DNA from 3 places in the Phytohabitans kaempferiae genome. Region 2 is predicted to be linked to each of the others. Evidence: riboswitches for the same ligand, from Rfam matches in the RefSeq annotation. Region 2 holds a riboswitch; each other region holds the start of a gene.
What was found. Region 2 has a riboswitch for cyclic di-AMP ahead of ACFFIA_RS03285 (coiled-coil domain-containing protein). Riboswitches for the same ligand answer to the same signal wherever they lie in the genome.

Region 1: linked by a shared signal. The riboswitch ahead of ACFFIA_RS14275 (C40 family peptidase) and the one ahead of ACFFIA_RS03285 (coiled-coil domain-containing protein) in region 2 are both predicted to bind cyclic di-AMP.
Region 3: linked by a shared signal. The riboswitch ahead of ACFFIA_RS00205 (coiled-coil domain-containing protein) and the one ahead of ACFFIA_RS03285 (coiled-coil domain-containing protein) in region 2 are both predicted to bind cyclic di-AMP.

Annotation. Positions count from the first base shown of each region.
Region 1 is NZ_JBHLUH010000021.1:56,437-59,700, reverse strand. It holds partial or broken gene rsmH (16S rRNA (cytosine(1402)-N(4))-methyltransferase RsmH) at 1-156, opposite strand, end outside; gene mraZ (division/cell wall cluster transcriptional repressor MraZ) at 347-778, opposite strand; gene ACFFIA_RS14275 (C40 family peptidase) at 1,114-1,935, opposite strand; cyclic di-AMP (ydaO/yuaA leader) riboswitch at 1,961-2,080, opposite strand; gene ACFFIA_RS14270 (MurT ligase domain-containing protein) at 2,491-3,264, shown strand, end outside.
Region 2 is NZ_JBHLUH010000004.1:449,427-452,690, forward strand. It holds gene ACFFIA_RS03280 (glycoside hydrolase family 10-like protein) at 1-1,218, shown strand, start outside; cyclic di-AMP (ydaO/yuaA leader) riboswitch at 1,364-1,498, shown strand; gene ACFFIA_RS03285 (coiled-coil domain-containing protein) at 1,502-2,536, shown strand; gene ACFFIA_RS03290 (glycoside hydrolase family 65 protein) at 2,602-3,264, opposite strand, start outside.
Region 3 is NZ_JBHLUH010000001.1:37,685-40,948, reverse strand. It holds gene ACFFIA_RS00210 (Hsp70 family protein) at 1-53, opposite strand, end outside; gene ACFFIA_RS00205 (coiled-coil domain-containing protein) at 114-1,121, opposite strand; cyclic di-AMP (ydaO/yuaA leader) riboswitch at 1,124-1,255, opposite strand; gene ACFFIA_RS00200 (S1 family peptidase) at 1,475-2,263, opposite strand; gene ACFFIA_RS00195 (AfsR/SARP family transcriptional regulator) at 2,481-3,264, opposite strand, start outside.

The DNA.
Region 1 (3,264 bases), on a different contig from region 2:
GGGGTGCGCCTGGAGGACTGCCTCGGCGTGGCCGCCGAGACCGAGCGTGGCGTCGACGTGCACGGTGGTGCGGTCACCCTGGTCGAGGGCGGGCGCGAGCAGCGCGAGGCACCGCTCCAGCAGCACCGGTACGTGCGTACCGCGCAGCTCCCCCATCTCGACCCCCAGTGACCCGCCCGTGTGCACCTGCGCCCGGAGCCTGAAGAACCGTGCGCCGTACTGCCAGATCCCCATCCGCCCTTCCGTGAGCCTCCTTCGCGGGGAGGCCGGGACGCGCCTGGCATCGGGGAAGAGATGTCAGGAGCAGGAGCGGCTGGAGATCTCGCAGTACGGCGTCCGCCAGCCCTTACAGTCCTCCGGGCAGCACCCCCTCCTCGATGCCGGCGAAGTCGTCTTCGCTCTCCGCGAGGTAGGTGTCCCACGCTTGCTTGTCCCAGATCTCAACCCTGGTGCTCGCCCCGATCACGACGAGTTCACGGCTCAGCCCGGCGTACTCCCGCAGGTGGCCCGGGATCGTCACCCGGCCCTGCTTGTCGGGCACCTCGTCGTGGGCACTCGCGAAGAACACCCGGCTGTAGGCCCGAGCCGCCTTGTGCGTCATCGGCGTCTCGCGCAACTGGCTCGCGATCCGCTGGAACTCCGGCGTCGGGAAGACGTAGAGGCAGCGCTCCTGCCCTTTGGTGATCACGACACCTCCCGCCAGCTCGTCCCGAAACTTCGCCGGAAGGATCAACCGGCCCTTTTCGTCCAGGCGGGGGGTATGGGTGCCGAGAAACATCGGCCCACCCCCTCGCCTTTCGCGGCTTTCGCGGAGCCGCTATCCCCCGGGGCCGGCGGGTCCCTCCGGTGAGTAACCCTGCCACTGCGCCCCACTGTACTCCACTTCCCTCCACTCGCAACCGGAATCGCAGCGTTACTGGGGTGACCCCCTTGACAAAACCGCACGTCAAATGCGGTGGAGCGCGGTGGAGGGTCTGGATGGCGACAAGCTGGTGCCACCTACCGGGCCAAAAAACGATCCAGGGCAAACCCGGACGGGCTTGCCCTGGATCGTTGGGGGGACGGGGGTTGCTATGGGGGGTGGGGAGGAAAGTGGAGGGCAGAGGCGCGGGGTCAGGCCAGCCGGCGCACCACGTAGTTGGAGGACCAGATCTTGTGCTTGCCGACCCGCACGCCCGGGCGCGGCGAGTCGTACATGTAGCCGCCGCCGGCGTAGATGCCCACGTGCGTGCCGTACGAGCCGGAGCGGATCACGATCAGGTCGCCGGGGAGCACCTTGTTCTTGGCCACGCCGGTGCCGACACGCTGCTGGTCGTTCGCCTTGTGCGGGAGCACCTTGCCGGTGGCGACCCGGTACACGTACTTGGTGTAGCCGGAGCAGTCGAAGGCGGACGGCCCGGCGGCGCCGAAGCGGTAGGGCTTGCCCACGTGCTTCTGCGCCTCGGCGAGCACCTTCGCCCGGCTGGGGACGATGTCGACCCGGATCTCCCCGGTGGTCAGACCCTTGTACGGCCCGCGCCCGCTGTACACGGCCCGGTACATCCGCGCCTCGAACGGGCGGATGGAGAGGATGGACTTGCCGGTGGAGTACACGGGGCGGGTCCCGGTGCTGACCCACTTCCCCTTCCATACCTGAAACTGGACGGAGCCGCCCCACACGCCCTTGCCGGTGCTCGGGTCGGTGATCGTGGCGGTGATCATGAGCGTCGAGCCCCACGGCAGGCGCGTGGTGCTTGGCTGGAGCGCCACCTTCGGCGTGACCGACGCGGCGGCCGGCGCGGTGGCGGTGCTGGTGGTCGGCGCGGGCGTGGCTTCGGCGTGTGCCGGGCCGGCCATGAGCTGGCCGGCGCACACGCAGATCCCGACGGCGAGCGCGAGCCGGCCGGCTCGGCGTTTCGCGGGCAGCCTGTGCCGACCCGAACGGAGTTCGTGCACGGTCGATGTCCCTCCGGCACGCCTGCGAGGTGAGCTGTCGGGTTCGGGCGGGAAGGATTGCCCGGCCGCCGTGGCGGCTTCACCCCAAGGCCTCACCCGGCCGGGTATCCCCGGCGGGGTCGGGACCACGATCCTGGGTCCCCCGTCCCTGCCCGCAGTGCCGTTGCGTTCCTCCAGGGGTACGCACCGGACGGGTGGGCAGGGCTCGGCGTGTCCCGGCGGTGCGGCCGGGCGATGACCCGGCTCAAACTTTGTAGCGGATGCCCTGATCGACGCAGGGTTACCGCGATCTTGCGGAGCGAATTTGGCACGCCGACGAATGAGTGGTCGTTAAGGGCAGCGTCCCAATTGTCGCGACGCTGCGTCGTACCAGGAATCACGCTGCGTGGATCGGTCACCGTGAGTATCCCCACACACATCGCGCCGTACCGACGCCGCCGCGACGCCCCTCGCCGGCCGAGGCGCTAGCAGGGCGATTTCGGCGGTCCCCTGCTTCGCTCGGTCAGTGGAGATCCAGTCGGCGTTGGTAACCTCGCCTCCGTGACGGACGGCAAGATGCCCCTCCGGGCCAAGGTCGCCAGCTCGGTCTCCCGCACTGCGGCCGCCCTGTCACGGGCGGCTGGGCGCGGCGACGGCTCGGTCATCGGCGGCTGGATCGGCCTGAAGATCGACCCCGACCTCCTCGCCCACCTGGCCGCGGGGCGCGCGATCGCGCTGATCTCTGGCACCAACGGCAAGACCACCACGACCCGCCTCGCCGCCGCGGCGGTGGGCGTGCTCGGTCCGGTCGCCACCAACGGCTTCGGTGCCAACATGCCGACCGGCCACACCTCGGCGCTCGCCAAGGCCGGCCAGACGCCGTACGCGGTGCTCGAGGTCGACGAGCACTACCTGCCGAAGGTGCTGGTCGCCACCGAGCCGCGCGTGGTGGCGCTCCTCAACCTCTCGCGCGACCAGCTCGACCGGGCCAAAGAGGTCGCGATGATGGCCCAGATGTGGCGCACCACGCTCGCCGAGCACCCCGGTGTGTACGTGGTCGCCAACGCCGACGACCCGATGGTGGTCTGGGCCGCCTCCGGTTCGCCGGCCGTCACCTGGTTTAGCGCGGGCCAGCGGTGGCATGACGACTCGTGGGTTTGTCCCGAGTGCGGCTCGCCGATCGAGCGCCAGGCCGACCAGTGGTGGTGCACCGGCTGCTCGCTGCGCCGTCCCGTACCTCAGTGGGTGGTGGAGGACGACGGCGTGGTCGATCCGCGCGGCGCCTGGCACAAGATCTCGCTCCAGCTCCCCGGCCGGGTCAACCTCGGCAACGCGGCCACCGCGCTGGCG
Region 2 (3,264 bases):
CAGTCCGACTACGCGCCCTGGTCGTACTACATGACCGGACGGCGGGACGGGCAGGGGCCGGGGTGGGACCCGATGGCCTTCATGATCGACGAGGCACACGCCCGCAACCTGGAGTTTCACGCCTGGTTCAACCCGTACAAGGCGAGCCAGTCCGGCGTCTTCGCCGAGCTGCCGCCCAACCATCCGCTGCGCGCCCATCCCGACTGGGCGGTCACCTACCCGGCGAAGGGCAAGGGCAGCCGCCTCTACTACAACCCGGGCATCCCGGAGGCGCGCAAGTTCGTGGAAGACTCGATCCTCGACGCGGTCAACCGGTACGACATCGACGGCGTGCACTTCGACGACTTCTTCTACCCGTACCCCCAGGGGAGCGAAGACTTCGCCGACGAGGCCACGTTCAGGGCGCAGGGCCGGGGCATCGCCAACAAGGCCGACTGGCGGCGAGACAACGTCAACCTGCTGGTCCGCGAGACCAACGAGCGGATCAAGGCGGCCAAGCCGTGGGTGAAGTTCGGCATCAGCCCGTTCGGCATCTGGCGCAACGCGTCGACCGACCCGCTCGGCTCCCCCACGCGCGGGTTGCAGAGCTACGACGCGATCTACGCGGACACTCGCCGGTGGGTACAGGAGCGGTGGGTCGACTACATCGTGCCGCAGTTGTACTGGCACATCGGCTTCGCGATCGCCGACTACGCCAAGCTGCTGCCGTGGTGGTCGGAGCTGGTCGCCAACAGTCCGGTGCAGCTTTACGTAGGCCAGGCCGACTATCGCATCGGGCAGAAGGGCGCGTGGGCCAATCCCGCGGAACTCGACCGGCAGTTGGCGCTCAACCGCAAGTACCGGGTCACCGGCAGCGTGCACTTCAGCGCCCGCCAGGTGAAGGCCGACCGGCTCGGCGCGGTATCACGGTACGCGGAGGCCCACTACCGCGAGCCCGCCCTGGTGCCGGCAATGTCACACCTGCCCGGCGAGCGCCCGCCCGCGCCGGAGGTCGAGGCGGACCGCGTCGACGAGGGCGTGCGGCTGCGCTGGGAGGGCGACGCGACGAGCTACGCGGTGTACCGGCTGGACGGCGACACGGCCCGCCTGGTCGCCACGACACGCGGCGCGACCTGGGTCGACACCACGAAGGGCGAGGGCGCGCAAACCTACTGCGTGACGGCCCTTGATCGACTGTGGAACGAGGGAAGCCCGAGCGAACCACGCGTCGTGAGTTAGACACGCATCGCTATCAATTACTGAACGTCGTTGTCCGATAACGCTTTCGATGGTTTTTCCCTGGTCAGAGCGTTGCCGGAGTCCACTGTCGATCCGGTAAGCTGTCCGGCGGTTTGTCGCGCGGCGACGCCCCCACGGCGTCGGGCGACAGCCACCGCCTAATCGCCCGCCCGGGCGAGTCGGGGAACCAGGTTTTCTGGGGTGAATCCGCAACCGCGGTAGGGGTCCTTCCGTCCCGAACCCGTCAGCTAACCCGGCCGGCGGTCCGATGGGAGGATTGCGTATGACGGCACCTGTACGTCGCCGGCGCTGGTCGCTGGCCGTAGCCTTGGCCGCCGCGGCGGCCGTGTTGTTGTCCGGGGTGGCCTTCGTGCCCAGTGGAGCGGCGGCAGCGCCAAAGCCCACGCCCGGCGATGAGGGGGGTACGCCGCTGCTGCGGGACGTACTGGAATCAAGCAGCCGGGGCTACGTCGAGGCGCAGAACGCGGTCACGAAGTCGCGCAACCGGCAGCTTCAGCTCACTCTCGAGCTGCGCAAGGCCGAAGAGAAGATCAAGTTGATGGAGCCCGAGATCGAGCTCGTGGCCATCACCTCCTACCGCAACGGTCGCATCGGGCCGATGAGCATGCTGCTCAACAGCGCCTCCCCGGACGACTTCCTGCGGCGGGCCGTCAACCTCGATCTGCTCGCCGCCCGCGACAACGCGAAGCTGGGCGAGCTCAACGCCGCCCTTGAGCAGGCGCGGCGGGCCAAGGCGGCGATCGACGCCGAGCTGAAGGAAGAGCAGAAGCAGCTCGCCATCATGGCCAAGCAGAAGTCCGAGGCGGAGAAGGCGCTGAAGCTTGTCGGTGGGAAGGCGACCGGCGGCTTCGTGAGCGCCACGTCGCCGGTGGCCAGGCCCGCGCCGCGCAACAGCAACGGCTCCTTCTCCTCGCAGAGCTGCTCGGCCGACGATCCCACCACCGGACGCTGTATCACGCCGCGCACGCTGCACATGCTCAAGGAGACGCAGCGGCTGGGCTTCAAGCGGTTCGTCAACTGCTTCCGGCCGGGCGGGCCGTACGAGCATCCGAAGGGTCGCGCCTGCGACTTCTCCTCCGAGCAAAACGGCTTTGGTGGCGACGCGACCGGCAACGACAAGCTCTACGGCAACAACCTCGCCGCGTTCCTCGTCCGCAACGCCGACGCCCTCGGCGTGATGTACGTGATCTGGTACCGGCAGTTCTGGTCGCCCGCCACCGGCTGGAAGTCGTACAGCGGCGCCAATGGTGACCCGTCCAGCGACCACACCAACCACGTACACATATCCATGCTCTGAGCGCCCGTACCTGTTGAAAAGGAAAGCCCCGCGCGGGTCGCGCGGGGCTTCGCCTTTCTAGCTACTCACTGGTCGGGCATCCGGCGGGCGGGAGCCCGGCCGAAGGGCTGGCGCGGCGGCGGGCCCACCGGTGCCAGCGCGGGGATCGCCAGGGTCAGCGGCGTGTCGCTCGTGACCGTGACATGCTCGCCGTGGTGCACGAGGTCGAGCTTGGCGCCCTCCCCGCCGTTGCGCAGGGAGTACGTCACCTCGCTTGGCTGCACGTCGACCCGGAGCCGGAGCCCACGCCACAGCATGGAGAACTCCATCCGGTTGATCCGGCTGGGCAGCCGCGGCGCGAACGACAGGCTGCCGCCGTGGTCGCGCATGCCGCCGAGCCCCGCCACCACGGCGAGCCAGGCGCCGGCGAGCGCGGCGATGTGCAAGCCCTCGCGGGTGTTGTTGTGGATGTCGTGCAGGTCCATCAGGGCGGCTTCGCCGAGGTAGTCGTGGGCCAGCTCGAGGTGGCCCACCTCCGCGGCGATGACCGCCTGCGTGCACGTCGAGAGCGACGAGTCACGCACCGTGCGCTGCTCGTAGTAGGCGAAGTTGCGCGCCTTCTGCTCCGGCGTGAACGCGTCGCCGCGCCAGTGCATCGCGAGCACCAGGTCGGCCTGCTTCAGGACCTGCTTGCGGTAGAGGTCGAAGTACGGGTAGTTGAGCAGCAGCGGGTAGCCGCTGGGCGGAGT
Region 3 (3,264 bases), on a different contig from region 2:
ACGGTCGACGAGGTTCCGAAGTCGACTCCGAGCCGGTACGCATCGGCAGACACGCCGACAATCTACGGTCCCACCGCCACCGGGAAACAGCGCCGCAGGTGGCGGGCGCGGGATCAGACCATCGACATGTGTACGTGATCTTTGTGGTCCTGCGGACCGGTGTAGGTCGACCAGCCGGTCACCGGGAACCAGATCTGCCGGTACCAGATCACGTAGAGGATGCCGAGCCGCTCGGCGTTGCGGACCAGGAACGCGGTGAGGTTGTTGCCGTACAGCCGCTGGTCGTCGGTGCGGGCGTTGGCGAAGCCGCTGTTGAGCAGCGACCAGTCGCAGGCGCGCCCCTTGGGATGCTCGAACGGCCCGCCGGGGCGGTAGCAGCCGACGAAGCGGCGGAACCCGGCCTTGCGCGCCTCGTTGTACGCGTTGAGCGTGCGTGGCGTGATGCAGCCGGAGGTGGTCGGGTCGTTGATGCTGCACGACTCGTCCGGCCAGGAGCCGTCCGAGTTTCGGGGCGCGGCCTTGGCGACGGGCGAGGTGGCGGCGACGAAGCCGCCGGTGAGCTTGGTGCCGCCGACGAGCGCCAGCGCCTTGTCCGCCTCGGACTTCTGGCGGGCGATGACGGCGAGCTGCTTGCGCTCCTCGGCGACCTCCGCGTCGAGCGCGGCCTTCGCCCTGGCTGCCTTCTCCCGCGCGGCGGTGAGCTCGGCGACCTTCCGGTCGTTGACCATGTTGAGCTCGGTGAGCACGGTCGCCCGCGCCATGAACTCGTCGCGGGAGGCGGTGTTGAGCAGCGCGGACACGGCGGTGAGCTTGCCGGTGCGGTAGGAGGCGGCGGCCAGCTCGCCGATCTGCGGCGCCAGCTCTTCGAGCCGGTCCTCCGCCTGGCGCAGCTCGAGACTGAGCTGGAGCTGGCGGTTGCGCGACTTGTCGAGCGCGGCCTTGGCCTGCGCGTATCGCTTGCCGGTCGCGGTCAGCACCTCGCTGAGCAGCGCCGGCCCGTCTTCCGCCGGGGTCGGATCCGCCGGCGCCGCCTGCGCGCCGGACGGTGCGGTCACGAACAACACCGCACCGGCGACCACCGCCATCGCGAACGCGCACAAACGGCGTAAGGCTGCCGTCATACCATCCCTCCGTCGGCCGCCGGCCAGGTTAGCTGACGGGTTCGGGACGGAAGCGATCCCTACCGCGATGCGGATTCACCCCGAGGCGCGTGGTTCCCCGGCTCGCCGAAGTGGCGATTTGGCGGCGGTCAGGCCGCCCCGGCCCGTTGCCGGAGCGCATGACCGGCGGTCAGCATACCGGACCAGATACCTCCGGTCACCTCAACCACGCCAGAAAAAGCGTTACCACACAACGACTTTGGGTAACCTAAGCCCCCACCGTCGTCCTCCACAATGGAGGAGGCTCGGCCCGCGCTCCGACGGCGCTTTCGGCGGCGGGGCGGGCACCGGCTCGCCCCGCCGCCGGCCGAGCCTCAGGCGGGCAGGCCGCCCACCTGCGTGTTGATCCACGAGCGGATCGAAGACAGGTCACCGTAGATCGACGGGCCGGTGGCGCAGACCGCGCTGCCGTTGCCGGACCGGCTGGTGGCGCCGATGAGGTTCCACCGGCCGCTGATCATCCGGACCTGCGGGCCGCCGGAGTCGCCGTAGCAGGCGCCGGAGTTGCCGTTGGTGTTGTTCGTGCAGATCTCGTACGGGCCGTCGATGCCGAGGCACCGGCTGTCCGTCACGATCGACGTGTCGAGCTCGGTGGCCAGGACCGGCGCCGAGCCGCAGCCGCGGGTCGGGCAGGTCTGGCCCCAGCCGATGATCCGGGTCGCGGTGCCGACAGCCCCGGAGGTCGTCGGGATGGGCGCCGGCGCCTGGCTCACCGAGCTGCCCAGCCGCAGCAGCTTGACGTCGATCCGGGGGTGGTTGACCGCACCGGTCACGGAGACCACCGTCCCGCCGCTGCCGCGGTTGACGCTACCGACCCGCACCGACGACGGCGTGGGGCAGTGCTTGGCCGTGACCACCCAGTTCGCCTTGATCAGCGACCCGGTGCACCCGGAGGTGTACACCAGGAACGAGTAGTTCTCCGACGCCGGCCGGCCGTTGACGATCAGCGGGACCATGCCGCCGTCCGGCTCGGTGGCGGTCTGGCTGGCGGCGTACGAGTGCGACGCCGGTGGCGCCGCACTCGCCGGCACCGCGCTGACGGCATGGACCGAGGCGACCGCGACGGCACCGAGCACCGCGGCCGACAGTCTTCTGAGGAGCATTGGTTGACCTCCTGGACGTCGTGTTGGGGGGTGACCCCGACCGCACGCTATCCATTTAGGGAAATCTTTCAATGCTCTTCGCTATACCGAATCTGCCCTATCGCCGGATGATGGCGGCAAAAGCGCCGGTCAGCGCCGAGGGCTGTTTCATCGAGGGTCGGCCGAGCCGAGGCGTCTGGGCCCGCCGCGGGCCGGCCATGCCCCTGGGAAACGGGCCCTAGAAGCGCAGCCGGACCAGCCGGCGTACGCGCGGTCGCACCGCCGGTCGCCTCCGCCGCGTGGCCGTGGCCGGTGCCGCCACCGCCGGGTCGTGCGTGAGCACCGCGCGGTGGGCGGCCGCCAGCTCCGGGCCCGGCACGATGCCGAGCTGCTCCACCAGCAGGTCGCGCACGCAGCGGTACGCCTCCAGCGCCTCCGCCTGCCGGCCGGAGCGGTACAGCGCCACCATCAGCCGGCACCACAGCGACTCGCGCAGCGGCTGCTGTGCGGTCAGGTCGCGCAGCAGCGGCACCAGGTCGGCGTGGCGCCCGGCGGCCAGCAGCAGGTCGAGGCGGCGCTCGGTCGCGGCGTACCACTCCTCGCTCAGCCCTGGCGCGTGCTCGGCGACCAGCGCCTCGGAGCCCACGTCCTGGAGCGGGTCGCCGTGCCAGCAGGCGAGCGCGCGCTCCAGCAGGTCGAGCTCGGCCGCGCCCTCGGCCGACCGGGCGGCGCGCAGGAGCGTACGGAAGCGGTGCACGTCGACCGCCTCGGCCGGCACCGTCAGCACGTATCCGCCCGCCGTACCGCGGATCACGTCCATGCTGAGGTCGTGCCGCAGACGAGTGACCACAGTGGACACCGCACGCCGGGTCGGTGAGAGGGCGTCGTCGCCCCACAGGTACCGGGCCAACGCGGTGGTGCTGACGGTGCGCCCGGGCGCGAGCGCCAGCGCGGCGAGGATCACCTGCCGGCGCGGCGCGGCGACCGTCACGGGATGGCCCCGCGCGACCACGCGCACCGGC